2 regions of the Pseudoalteromonas sp. Angola-30 genome follow, and region 2 is predicted to be linked to the other one. Evidence: riboswitches for the same ligand, from Rfam matches in the RefSeq annotation. Region 2 holds a riboswitch; the other holds the start of a gene.
What was found. Region 2 has a riboswitch for lysine ahead of lysC (lysine-sensitive aspartokinase 3). Riboswitches for the same ligand answer to the same signal wherever they lie in the genome.

Region 1 (5,494 bases), on a different contig from region 2:
TGTCCTCTATAGCGAAGTTATCTGCTATATCAGTGTATCTTGGCACTAGTTTCATGGTTAATCCTCTGTTTGTTGGCTTATGCCTACGCGATTGTCGCCCACGCTGTAAGCCACAATTAAGCTAAGTTCTTGCAGGCTCAAACCACTTTGCTTTTGCATTTCGTTAAAAAACGCCTGTGCGGCAGTGAGTGATTTTTTAGTTTGCAGACCGCCATCTATAATTTTGTGCGCTCTTAGGTAACTTTCCACATCTCGCGAAAGTAAAAAAGTATCTTTACCAAGCGCTCTCAAGGCATACGGGCCAGTATTTCCACCCAAACGGGCGCCGTGTTTTTTTAAATATGTCCATAAACCAATAATGTCATCGCTTGGCCAGTTAGCTACAAACTTGCTAAAACTGCCATGTTCCTGAGCTATTTCGTGGATCATGTAGGCATTTTCAGGAATTGTTTTTACCTTTTTATAATTACGAATAATGCGCTCATCAGTTGCTTTTTGCTCTAGCATATCGGGCGGCATCATAAGTAATTTATCAACACTAAACTGCCAAAAAACCTCTCTAAAACCTGGCCATTTACTGTTTATTACCGACCAGTAAAACCCGCTTTGAAATACTTTACGGGTAAACTCTTCAAGCCAATCGTCGTCACTTAATGCGCTTAATGCTTTTTTAGATAAGGGTTTTGCGAGTAATAACTTAAGCATTTTTTCAGAACCTTTTCGCTCTACTGCTCGCTTATAAATATCGCTAAATTTTTCCATACTTATTAAATACCTCATCACTGCTCATAGGGTTAGTTTACGAGAAAAGCAGCTAATACGTAACCACCCACATTTTCGATGAACTAATCTGTATCCTGCAACTTGACACCTAGACGGCTAAAATGTTTTAATCGCCGCAATTACCCTATTTAAATTGTATTTTGTTAAACCTTTTGCGGTTAAACAAAATACAAAGGGCTAGAAGAGGTGCGTTATTCAGGTAGCGTATGTTAGGAGCGCAAACTCCAGTGAGCATATGTGAGGGGAATACCGCCGAGAGGTAAACGCTTTTGCGAAGCAATTACTTCGGGCGACTAGGTTGAATCCTAGCGACTGTCACCAATAGCTGTTTTAGAGCAGCTTATTAGTTTGGTGGAGAGCTTCTGGTCTTAAATAATAAGGCCGTGCGCCCTATTATTTTAAGCCCATTCGCTCTTCGAATACTGTTCGAACGACGTTAATGCGGCTCACATCATACAGCCTCCTTAATATCTCGAACACCTTATAGGTTCGTAAGAGATGATTCACAACTTCAATTTAGACGACTACGCACTGTGGACAGCGCTTGTTACGCCGTTTGATCAACAAGGTAATGTTGACTACGACACGCTCACAACACTTGTTAGCGAACAAGAAGCGGCACACAACGGTATTTTACTGCTCGGTAGCACAGGTGAAGGCTTAGCCCTTACGCTTAAAGAGCAGCAAGGCATTGTTGAGCACGTGTGCCAATTAAAACCCAGTGTACCGCTTATGGTTGCTGTTGGTGGTAGTAATTTGGCCCAACAAAAAGAATGGGTTAGCTACTGTAACCAATTACCTATTCACAGCTACTTATTAGGCTCGCCTCTTTATGCAAAACCAGGGGCTGTAGGTCAAACACATTGGTACGAAAGCTTATTAAACGAAAGCGCGCATCCGTGTATGTTGTACAACGTACCTGGGCGCAGCGGTGTAAGCATTCCTATCGAAACCATTGAAAACTTAAAAGCGCACCCAAAACTGTGGGCTTTAAAAGAAGCCAGTGGCAACATCACCCAATTTGAAGCATACCGACAAGCCGCGCCTAATTTAGCGCTATACAGTGGCGACGATGCACTTATGCCCTACTTTGCCCAAGCAGGTGCAAAAGGCTTAGTTTCGGTTGCGGCCAATGCATGGCCTTTGCAAACACACGAATTTGTAAAGCGCAGCCTAAGCGGTCAACACCCCAATTTATTTGCTCAGTGGACTCGCGCTATCAATAGCCTATTTGCTGTAGCAAACCCTATTCCCGTTAAAGTGCTAATGCACCAGCAAGGGCGTTTAAATAGCCCACTGTTGCGCCCACCTTTAACGCATCTTGAGTTAACGCAAACCGATTGCATTACCACTGCAAACGACACCATTTTATCTTGGCATTAAACACAGGTTTTTATAATGAGCTGGTTAGAACTACTAAATAATTTAGAATCGGGCGCAGTACGCGCAGCATCACAAAACGAAAGCGGCCAATGGGAAGCTAACGTAGAAGTAAAACAAGGCATTTTAGAAGCCTTTAAAAATGGCACTAACACCGAGTTTGCAGGCGGGTTTGTTGATAAGCACAACCTTGCACCGCAAGAATTTAGCACTGACGATGGCGTGCGTATGGTACCAGGTGGCACCAGTGTTCGCCGCGGTGCCTACGTAGCTAAAGGCACTATTATTATGCCACCAGCGTACGTAAATATTGGCGCATACATCGACGAAGGCACTATGGTTGATAGCCACGCATTAGTGGGTTCATGTGCACAAGTTGGTAAAAATGTACATTTAAGCGCAGCTGTGCAACTTGGTGGTGTACTTGAGCCAATTGGGGCAAGCCCAGTCGTGGTTGAAGACGATGCGTTTATTGGCGCAGGTTGTGTCATTGTTGAAGGCGTAGTGGTTAAAAAAGGCGCTGTACTTGCACCAGGTGTGCGTTTATCTGCAACTATTCCGGTTTACGACTGTGTTAACGAGCGTCAGCTAGATAAAGGCGAGCCAATTCCAGAGTACGCTATTGTAATACCAGGCTCTCGCCCTGCGTCTAACGAATGGGCTCGTGAGCAAGGCTTAAGCATGTCGTGTGCACTCATTGTTAAATACCGCGACGAGCAAAGCGATGCATCGTTATTGCTAGAAGAGGTTTTACGATAATGAGCTTTTTGAGCACGCCTATCAAGGCCGCCGTGAATACACTTACTCAGCAACTTGATACACCTTTTTTTGTTTACGACTTAGACAAACTAAACGCACACCTTACCCGTTTAGTTGCGCAAACCGATGTAAAGCTTTGGTATGCGGTAAAAGCCAATCCGCTTTCTAAGGTTATTCAATGCCTAGACAGCGCCGGATTTAACTTTGACGTAGCAAGTAAAGGTGAGCTTGAACAAGTCCTTGCACAAGGTATTAGTTCACAGCGCGTGCTCAACACAGGGCCTGCAAAGAGCCCTAAACAAATTAAACACTTTATTGAGCGCGGCGTGCGTATTTTTGTTGCCGAAAGCCTCAATCAAGTACGTTGGTTAAACCAGCAAGCGCAGCTGCAAAATACGCAGCTGCAAGTATTACTGCGTGTGCAATTACGCTGGCCAGAAGGTGAAAAAAACCCATTAGGGGGTGACAGCCTTACACCGTTTGGGCTTGGTTGCGATGAATGGCAAGCGCTCAATACTGGCGATTACCCAGCACTTAATTTTGATGGCCTGCATATTTTTCAGTGGGGCAACATGCTTAGCACGCAAAAGCTAAGCGAGCTGTGGTCGCAAATGATTGCACCGCTTACCACCTTGGCTAATAACTTAAATATAAACCTGAAAATTTTAGACTTAGGCGGCGGTTTAGGTATTCCTTACACACCAAACGATGCAACACTTGAGTGGGATGGATTAATCACCGCGCTGGCAAAAATTAAAAAAGATGCGGGTGTAGACGAGCTTTGGATGGAGCTTGGCCGTTACGCTGTAGGCGAATGCGGTCATTACGCTAACCCCGTCGTTGAGTGCAAACAAAACTACGACCAACAGCAAGTTATTTTAACCGGTGGTATTAACCACTTATTGCGCCCAGCTGTTACAAGCCAAGATTTTCCTGCAGCGTTACTACGCGAATCAACAGCGCCAGAACAAGCAATGAGCTTATATGGCCCATTATGTACTGCCCTTGATTGCTTAGGCGAGCATAGCCTACCAAGCGATTTAAACGAGCAAGACTGGCTGGTGTTTAGCCAATGTGGTGCCTATGGTTTTACCGAAAGCATGCCCTATTTTTTATGCCATGAACTAGCTGCAGAATACGTGTTACAAAATGGCGAGCTCACGTGTGTGCGCCAAGCAGAAGATGCCAATCACTACTTAAGGTAATAAACATGAGCATAACAACACCCATTAGCCAAGAAAATATTGTAGTAGGGGAAGTAGCAAACGGCTTACCCCTCACTATTCCGGTGTATCGCTTAAAAGGCGATGGCAGCGGGCCAAGCGTGTATATTCAAGCCAATATGCATGGCGCCGAGGTACAAGGTAACGCGGTTATTTTTCAGCTGCTAGAGCAGTTAAAACAGCTCAATTTAAAAGGCGACATTACCTTAGTACCTTATGCTAACCCTATTGGTTGTAATCAAAAATCAGGGGAATTTACCCTTGGCCGATTCGACCCTATTACTGGCACTAACTGGAACCGTATGTATCACTACAATAGTGATTTAGTCACCCAGTTTGCACACGAGCATAGCCAGTACGACGATGCAGCTTTAAAAAGTAATTTTAAAAAAGCCCTGCTTGATGAAATAGATGCCAAACTTAACGGCCCAGCTTACTTGCTCAATACCGGTAAACGCATTGCGCTTAACCTGCAAAAGCTTGCGCATCAAGCCGATATAGTGCTCGACTTACACACGGGGCCTATTTCAAGTAAGCATCTGTACTGTCCAACGTATGCCAGCGACAGCGCACGTTATTTTAATATTGAACACGTACTGCTTATTCCAAGCGACTTTGATGGCGCAATGGATGAAGCTAGCTTTTGCCCATGGTGGCATCTAAGTGATGCACTTAGTGCGCAAGGCAGGGACTTCAATGTACAGGTTGAGGCCTTTACAGTAGAGCTAGGCAGCCAAGAAAAAATAGATTTAGCAGCCGCCTTTGATGATGCAAACAGCATTTTAAGCTATTTGAACCATAAAAATGTATTGTTAGATGCAGCGCATCAACCTAAGCAGATGACTCGTTATGCGTGCCATTTAGATGACTACTTTGCTTATTATGCGCCGATTGGCGGCATGGTTGAATATGTTGCCCCATTAGGCGCACACATAAAGGCAGGTGAGCCAATAGCCCATATATTGCGCATGGAGCGCTATTTAACTGAGCAGCCCCTACAAACATTAAGCCTTGATTGCGATGCAATTGCTATTTTGCATTTTGCCTCAGCAAGCGTAAACCAAGGCACTGAACTTTATAAGTTTTTTACTAACGTATTTGAGTTATAACGCACCGCGCTATAACTCCCCCTTCTCATTGCGTGAGAGTAAGTTAACTAACTTACAATATAAGCGGCTATATGCCGCTTTTTTTGATCTGTGATAACGGTGTAAACGTAAGGTAATCAAATAAGTGTAAATTCAGTGAAAGTTCACCGTTACAAATGTAAAAACACGTTATAATTTATAAATCTACCTTACTCTCAAAGGAATAAACAATGAGCTGGCGTTATTGGATTGCAGTTACGG
Region 2 (5,494 bases):
TTAATTCGCGTTTAGCGCGATTTACTTTATCAAACGAGCGACGCCATACCTCGTAAAAGTCCACTTTAGAGTTAGACATATGGCGTTCAAACACACGTAGCATAAAGCGTTTAACATCGCTTGCACCCAATTTGTGTAAGTTAAGAATACGCCTAAAAATTTCTTTATAAATGGCGGAGTCTTGCACGTTATTTAGCGGGATCATTTTTAAATTAATGTCGCCGTCAAAAGGGGTTGCGCCGCCGGTAAGCAGGGCGTTTAGCTCTTGTGCTTTAAGCTCTATAGGGTTGTAACCTTGCGTTTTTAAATGATTAAACAGCTTGGTAAACTTAATAATGGTATTACCTTGCGTGTACTGCGCTAAATCAAGTTTGCCTTGATAACAAAAGTACTGGTGCGCGTAACCGGCTATTTTACCAAGGCCTGCTACACCAATAACCACCGAGCCATGGGGGAGGTTGGCTTCGAGCAAAATGTACGACTGATCCGATGAAAAATAAAATTTACGGGTTTCATCTAAATCGTGCCCGTCCCATTCGGTTAGGCGCAAATCATTTATTAGCGGAAATTGCAGGGCGTTTATAACCGAGCTTTTACCGGTATTGTTTGGTGCACAAATAGAGCTGCTTTTATCAAGCGGAATAACACACTTTGCATAACCTGCGGTATTAAGTAGGGCGAGTTTACTTAGTCCGTATAAGTTTTTCATTGCTCGTCCTCTGTAATGTAGGTTTCTTCGTTTACTTCCATAAGTGCATCAATATAGCGGTGAATAGGCGCTTGTAGGATAAAGCCGCCTTCTACTTCGCGGGCAAGGCCTAAACGTACCATGCGCAGGTATACGTCTTTTCGTAAATCTGAGCCCGAAAATATCTCAAGCTGATCAAACAAGTGTTTATTAATTTGCACTAAGGTTTGCATCAGTTCTAAATCGTTTACTTCATCAAATAGGGCACGCATTGGGTCTTTACCCGTATTGGCAAAGTGCTCAATTAAAATGTAAATAGTCAGTGCAATAGCACGGGATATTTTACCCATGTTTGGCGTGCTTTCGTCGCTGGCAAAGTAGTAAAAGCCGCGGCTGTCGTGTTTTAAATCGTGGCCAAGGGCGCTAAATAAGGCGCTATAAGATTCTATGTGCTGGTCAAGCTCTTGCCACATTACGTTGTCTTGTTCGCAAATATGGTAACCCGCACCTAATTTTTTATTAATGGCTTGTAGGTGCGTAAGCTCGTCTAAGTTTATATGTGTCATGTGTTACTCGTCTGCCTGTGTATCTGGCTGAGGCGCAGAATTAAATGGGTATAACGAAAAATGCTGGCCGGCAATTTTTACGCGTGTTTTTTCATCGCTTTGACTAATGTCAATTTCACTGTCGCTGACTAGTTTTTGATATAAAAATAGCATTTCGTCGGCGTCTAATTCTGGGTAGCTTTCATCTAAAAATTGCAGCAATGGCTGGGGCTTTTTACGCTTTTTATTAAAGCGTTTTGCAAAGCTTTTTTTAACATCGTGGTAATCAGGAATGTTTGGCGTAACAAATGCCGGCACGTCTTGTTGCTCTGGGAGCTGGTATTCTTCGTGTTCAAATTCTACCAAGCTTGCCATATAGGCAACTATATGACGCTGCTGGCCAAGCGAATAACGCTGCGCATCGCTTACAAAATTTGGTTGTACCGCGCTTAGCATGTTGTCTACGCCATTTTTACGCACAAGGCCAAGCACTTTTGCTGCCTGGCGGGTAATTAGGTTATTACGGCGTAGCTCTTCGCGCAGTGGCATAAGCATATCGGCACTTTTGCGTAAGCTTTCTCGGCCAACTAAATGCATTTCGAGTATCCGAGTACGCAATTGCTCAAGCATACGTTTGTCGTTGTAGGCTTTGCCTGAGCGTTCAATGTGCTCTATTTGCTTACTTATTTGCTGCTCAATAAGTGTAAAACAGGCATGAAAGTCACCGCGAATATCGACCATTTCAAGCATCGGCTCTATGTATTCGTCAAAGGCTTCTATTACCGCTTTGTAGCGCTTTTGCAAAGATTGCACCGCGTGATCAGATTTAGCTTGCTCAACAATGTTTAAAATAGCGTTTTCGTTGTGCGCGTAAAGCTTCATTATTTTACGTACCCGATCATCCATAATGCGGCTATAGCGGCGTAAATCGTCAAAGTCTTCTATTTCGCCGGCATTATCTAATCGGTTTCCTAGGCGTGCTAAATCATCAACCAAAACGCTAATTTCTTGTGCTAAACCTATGTGTTCTTCTTGTAATAAAAAGGTCGCAAAATCGGCAATGGCGCGGTTTATTTCAAGCTGGGATGATTTAGCCAATGGAATAAGTATATCTTGATTGAGCAAACGATTTGTTTCTTTGTATATGCGCTCGTTTGTCCATGTGGGCTGTTTTTGCTTAATGGCGTTTTGCACGTCTTTGAGGCTAAAGTCGGCCATTTTAAAACGTTTAAATAATAGCTCTAAAACACCCCAATGTTCGCTAAGGGTATTAAGCAGCTTTTTAGCTGGGATCATAATGCGGTGATACATCCTAGTAATGAGTTAACTACGCTTAAAGCAGAGCGTAGTTTTTATATTTTTATAATAAAAAGTACTCGTTATTAACTGGCTTAATTTACACATTTTTTTAGCTGGCGTACAGGCGAGTTACATTAAGCGCTGTAAAAGTAGCCAGCAATGTAAACCTTGGCTAAATTATTCGCGTTATATTAACTAAAACACCTTGACAGCTAGACGTCTAAACGATAACTTTCAAAGCCCCGCTACACAGTGGGGTTTTGTTTTATTAGCCACAGGTTAATACAACATTCAGAAGAGGTGCGATACTTAGGTATTTAATGGTAGGTGACGAACGCCCATAACCATTAAAGAGGGAAGTACTCGCCGAGGAAAACAAGGTTACGTCAACCGTGTTTTTCGGTTTATGGGGCTGAATCCCCAAAACTGTCACCAACTTAGGTGGAGAGCTTCTGGCAGCGGACACATCTTATTTGCATTCCTTTGCCAAGTTCTTCTTGTTTTTTAGCGGTTTGGATACCGCGAAAGGAGACGAAATGACTACCCAATCAGTGCCACAAACAGTATCAGGCGCAAAATCAGATTACATCGTTGCCAAATTTGGCGGAACCAGTGTTGCAAACTTTGAAGCGATGAGTCGCTGTAGCGAAATTATTGTTGCAGATAAAAGCGTACGTATTGTAGCTGTGAGCGCCAGTGCCGGCGTAACTAACCACTTAGTTGCACTGTGCAAACCCGACCTTAGTAAAGAGCAGCGCCAAGAACATATAGATGGCGTATTGGCTATTCAACAGGCTATTTTAGATGAGCTGTCACTTGATGCCGATTTAGCCGTAGGTTTTAACGAGACGTTAAAAGCGTTTCAAACGTTAGCCCTTGAAACACTCACCACTGATCAACAACACGATGAGCTGCTTAGCTTTGGCGAACGTTTATCGTCTTATTTATTTGCTCAAGTGCTGCGCTTAAAAGGCTTAAATGCAGATAGGTTTGATGTGCGCAAAGTGCTTAAAACCGACAGCCAATTTGGTAAAGCAACGCCCGATGTTGCGGCCACTGCACAAGCCACTAAAGATCTGTTAATTCCGTTATTAGATGAGCAAGTAATAGTTACACAAGGGTTTATTGGTAGTGATGAATTTGGCCAAACCACAACGCTTGGTCGTGGTGGCTCTGACTACAGTGCGGCGTTATTAGCAGAGGCTATTAACGCTAAAAGTGTACACATTTGGACCGATGTAGTGGGTATTTTTAGCACCGACCCGCGTTTATGCGCTAAGGCAACGCCAATTGCCCGCTTAAGCTTTGATGAAGCCGCAGAAATGGCGACATTTGGCGCAAAAGTATTGCACCCTGCGACTATTTTACCAGCAAGCCGTAGCCATATTAATGTATTTGTAGGCTCTAGCCGCGAGCCAGAGCGCGGAGGAACGTGGATTGAGCGTGAAAAATCGCAGCAGCCAGGTATTCGTGCCGTTACGCAGCGTAAAAACCAAATATTGCTAACGCTTAAAAGCCCAGAAATGTTATTAGCAAGTGGCTTTTTGGCCCGTGTATTTACTATTTTAAGTGAATTTAATATATCGGTAGATTTAGTTACTACCTCAGAAATTAGTGTTGCCATTACGCTCGATAACGCGCCTAATGCCTCGCGACCTGAGCTTGAGCAAGCGTGTTTAGATAAATTGGCCGAATTTTGTCATGTATCGGTTGAAAACAACTTAACCTTAGTGGCACTTATAGGCTCTGAAATACAGCTACGCCAGCACGAAATGAACTTAATGAACGTATTAAAAGAGTTTAATATTCGATTAATTTGTCATGGTGCAAGTAAGCACAACTTATGCTTTTTAGTAGAGCAAAGCGAATCAGATACCGTGGTACAAGCAATACACAGCCGCTTATTAGAAAGCGCTGCTTAAGCTTTTAAAGCCAAGTTATTAAGTATCTAAGTTATTAAGTATAAAGCACCGCCAGTCGGTGCTTTTTTTATGCGCCACGCTTATATCAAACTCCTCATTGGCAACCGTTATGGTGTTACTCGATGCTGTAAGGTTTAACAAAGAAAATTCATCAAATACATTTGGGCTAAGCAATTGCGCTATTGGGCGGCTAGTTGCTTTAGCGAGTGCCTCTTTTAAGGTCCAAATTCTAAAAAAGCGGTGGGCTTGCTCTTTTATAGCCAAAGGCGCGGTAATTAAGGCAATTTCAGCCTTATGATAAAAATGCTTAGCGAGCTTTTCGAATGGGCGTTTTAAGTTTATTTTTTCAATATCAAAGCCAAACTCCGCCTTAGTAACATTAAGTGCAACGCCAACTAAGCCATGCGAGTGCGAAATACAGGTATTTATAACGGTGTGGTTTATATGGAGCTGCAGTTTTGAGCATTCTTCATTAAAGTGGGTGCTCATTTTATTAAGCGGTATGTGTGCGTATTGGGGCTGAGTATGCTTTGCAAGTTGCTTTAGTAATATGCGCGATGCTACATATTCTTGCTTTGCTTGCATGCGTTTACGGCGATTTATAACGCTTAGCTCAAATGGGCTTAGGTACTGGGTTAAATCAAGGTGTTCTACATTAAGTGTGTTGGCATTAAACACTAAAATAGTATTGTTGCTAGGGGATAAATCGCTATAAAAAGAGGGAGCAATACTTAGGGTGTTTTTAAAAAAGTGGTTAGTCATACGCGCTTAAAATAAGTGAGTGCTGTAATTATGAGCGGTTAACAGCGCTTATTTATGCCAAAAGCAATTTTATTACTCAGTTGGCATTAAATATGGTTTAATTCACAATAATGAAAGAATAACAGAATTTGTAGATGTATGGCACAAGTGCGTGATGGATTTCAAAGCCGTTTTGGTTTTGTTTTAGCCGCTGCAGGCGCAGCAGTGGGTTTAGGTAATATTTGGGGTTTTCCTACGCAGGCGGCCAACCATGGTGGCGGTGCATTTTTATTGGTTTA

Region 1: linked by a shared signal. The riboswitch ahead of dapA (4-hydroxy-tetrahydrodipicolinate synthase) and the one ahead of lysC (lysine-sensitive aspartokinase 3) in region 2 are both predicted to bind lysine.

The regions. Positions count from the first base shown of each region.
Region 1 covers NZ_JAQREI010000009.1:65,821-71,314, reverse strand. The annotation lists gene PSH54_RS12660 (protein adenylyltransferase SelO) at 1-55, opposite strand, end outside; gene PSH54_RS12655 (DNA-3-methyladenine glycosylase I) at 58-762, opposite strand; lysine riboswitch at 957-1,153, shown strand; gene dapA (4-hydroxy-tetrahydrodipicolinate synthase) at 1,282-2,166, shown strand; gene PSH54_RS12645 (2,3,4,5-tetrahydropyridine-2,6-dicarboxylate N-succinyltransferase) at 2,182-2,922, shown strand; gene PSH54_RS12640 (PLP-dependent decarboxylase) at 2,922-4,127, shown strand; gene PSH54_RS12635 (succinylglutamate desuccinylase/aspartoacylase family protein) at 4,133-5,254, shown strand; gene PSH54_RS12630 (phospholipase A) at 5,464-5,494, shown strand, end outside.
Region 2 covers NZ_JAQREI010000007.1:199,486-204,979, forward strand. The annotation lists gene PSH54_RS11500 (ATPase) at 1-709, opposite strand, end outside; gene PSH54_RS11505 (condensin complex protein MksE) at 706-1,254, opposite strand; gene PSH54_RS11510 (hypothetical protein) at 1,258-2,529, opposite strand; lysine riboswitch at 2,820-2,992, shown strand; gene lysC (lysine-sensitive aspartokinase 3) at 3,069-4,454, shown strand; gene PSH54_RS11520 (4'-phosphopantetheinyl transferase family protein) at 4,473-5,216, opposite strand; gene PSH54_RS11525 (sodium-dependent transporter) at 5,355-5,494, shown strand, end outside.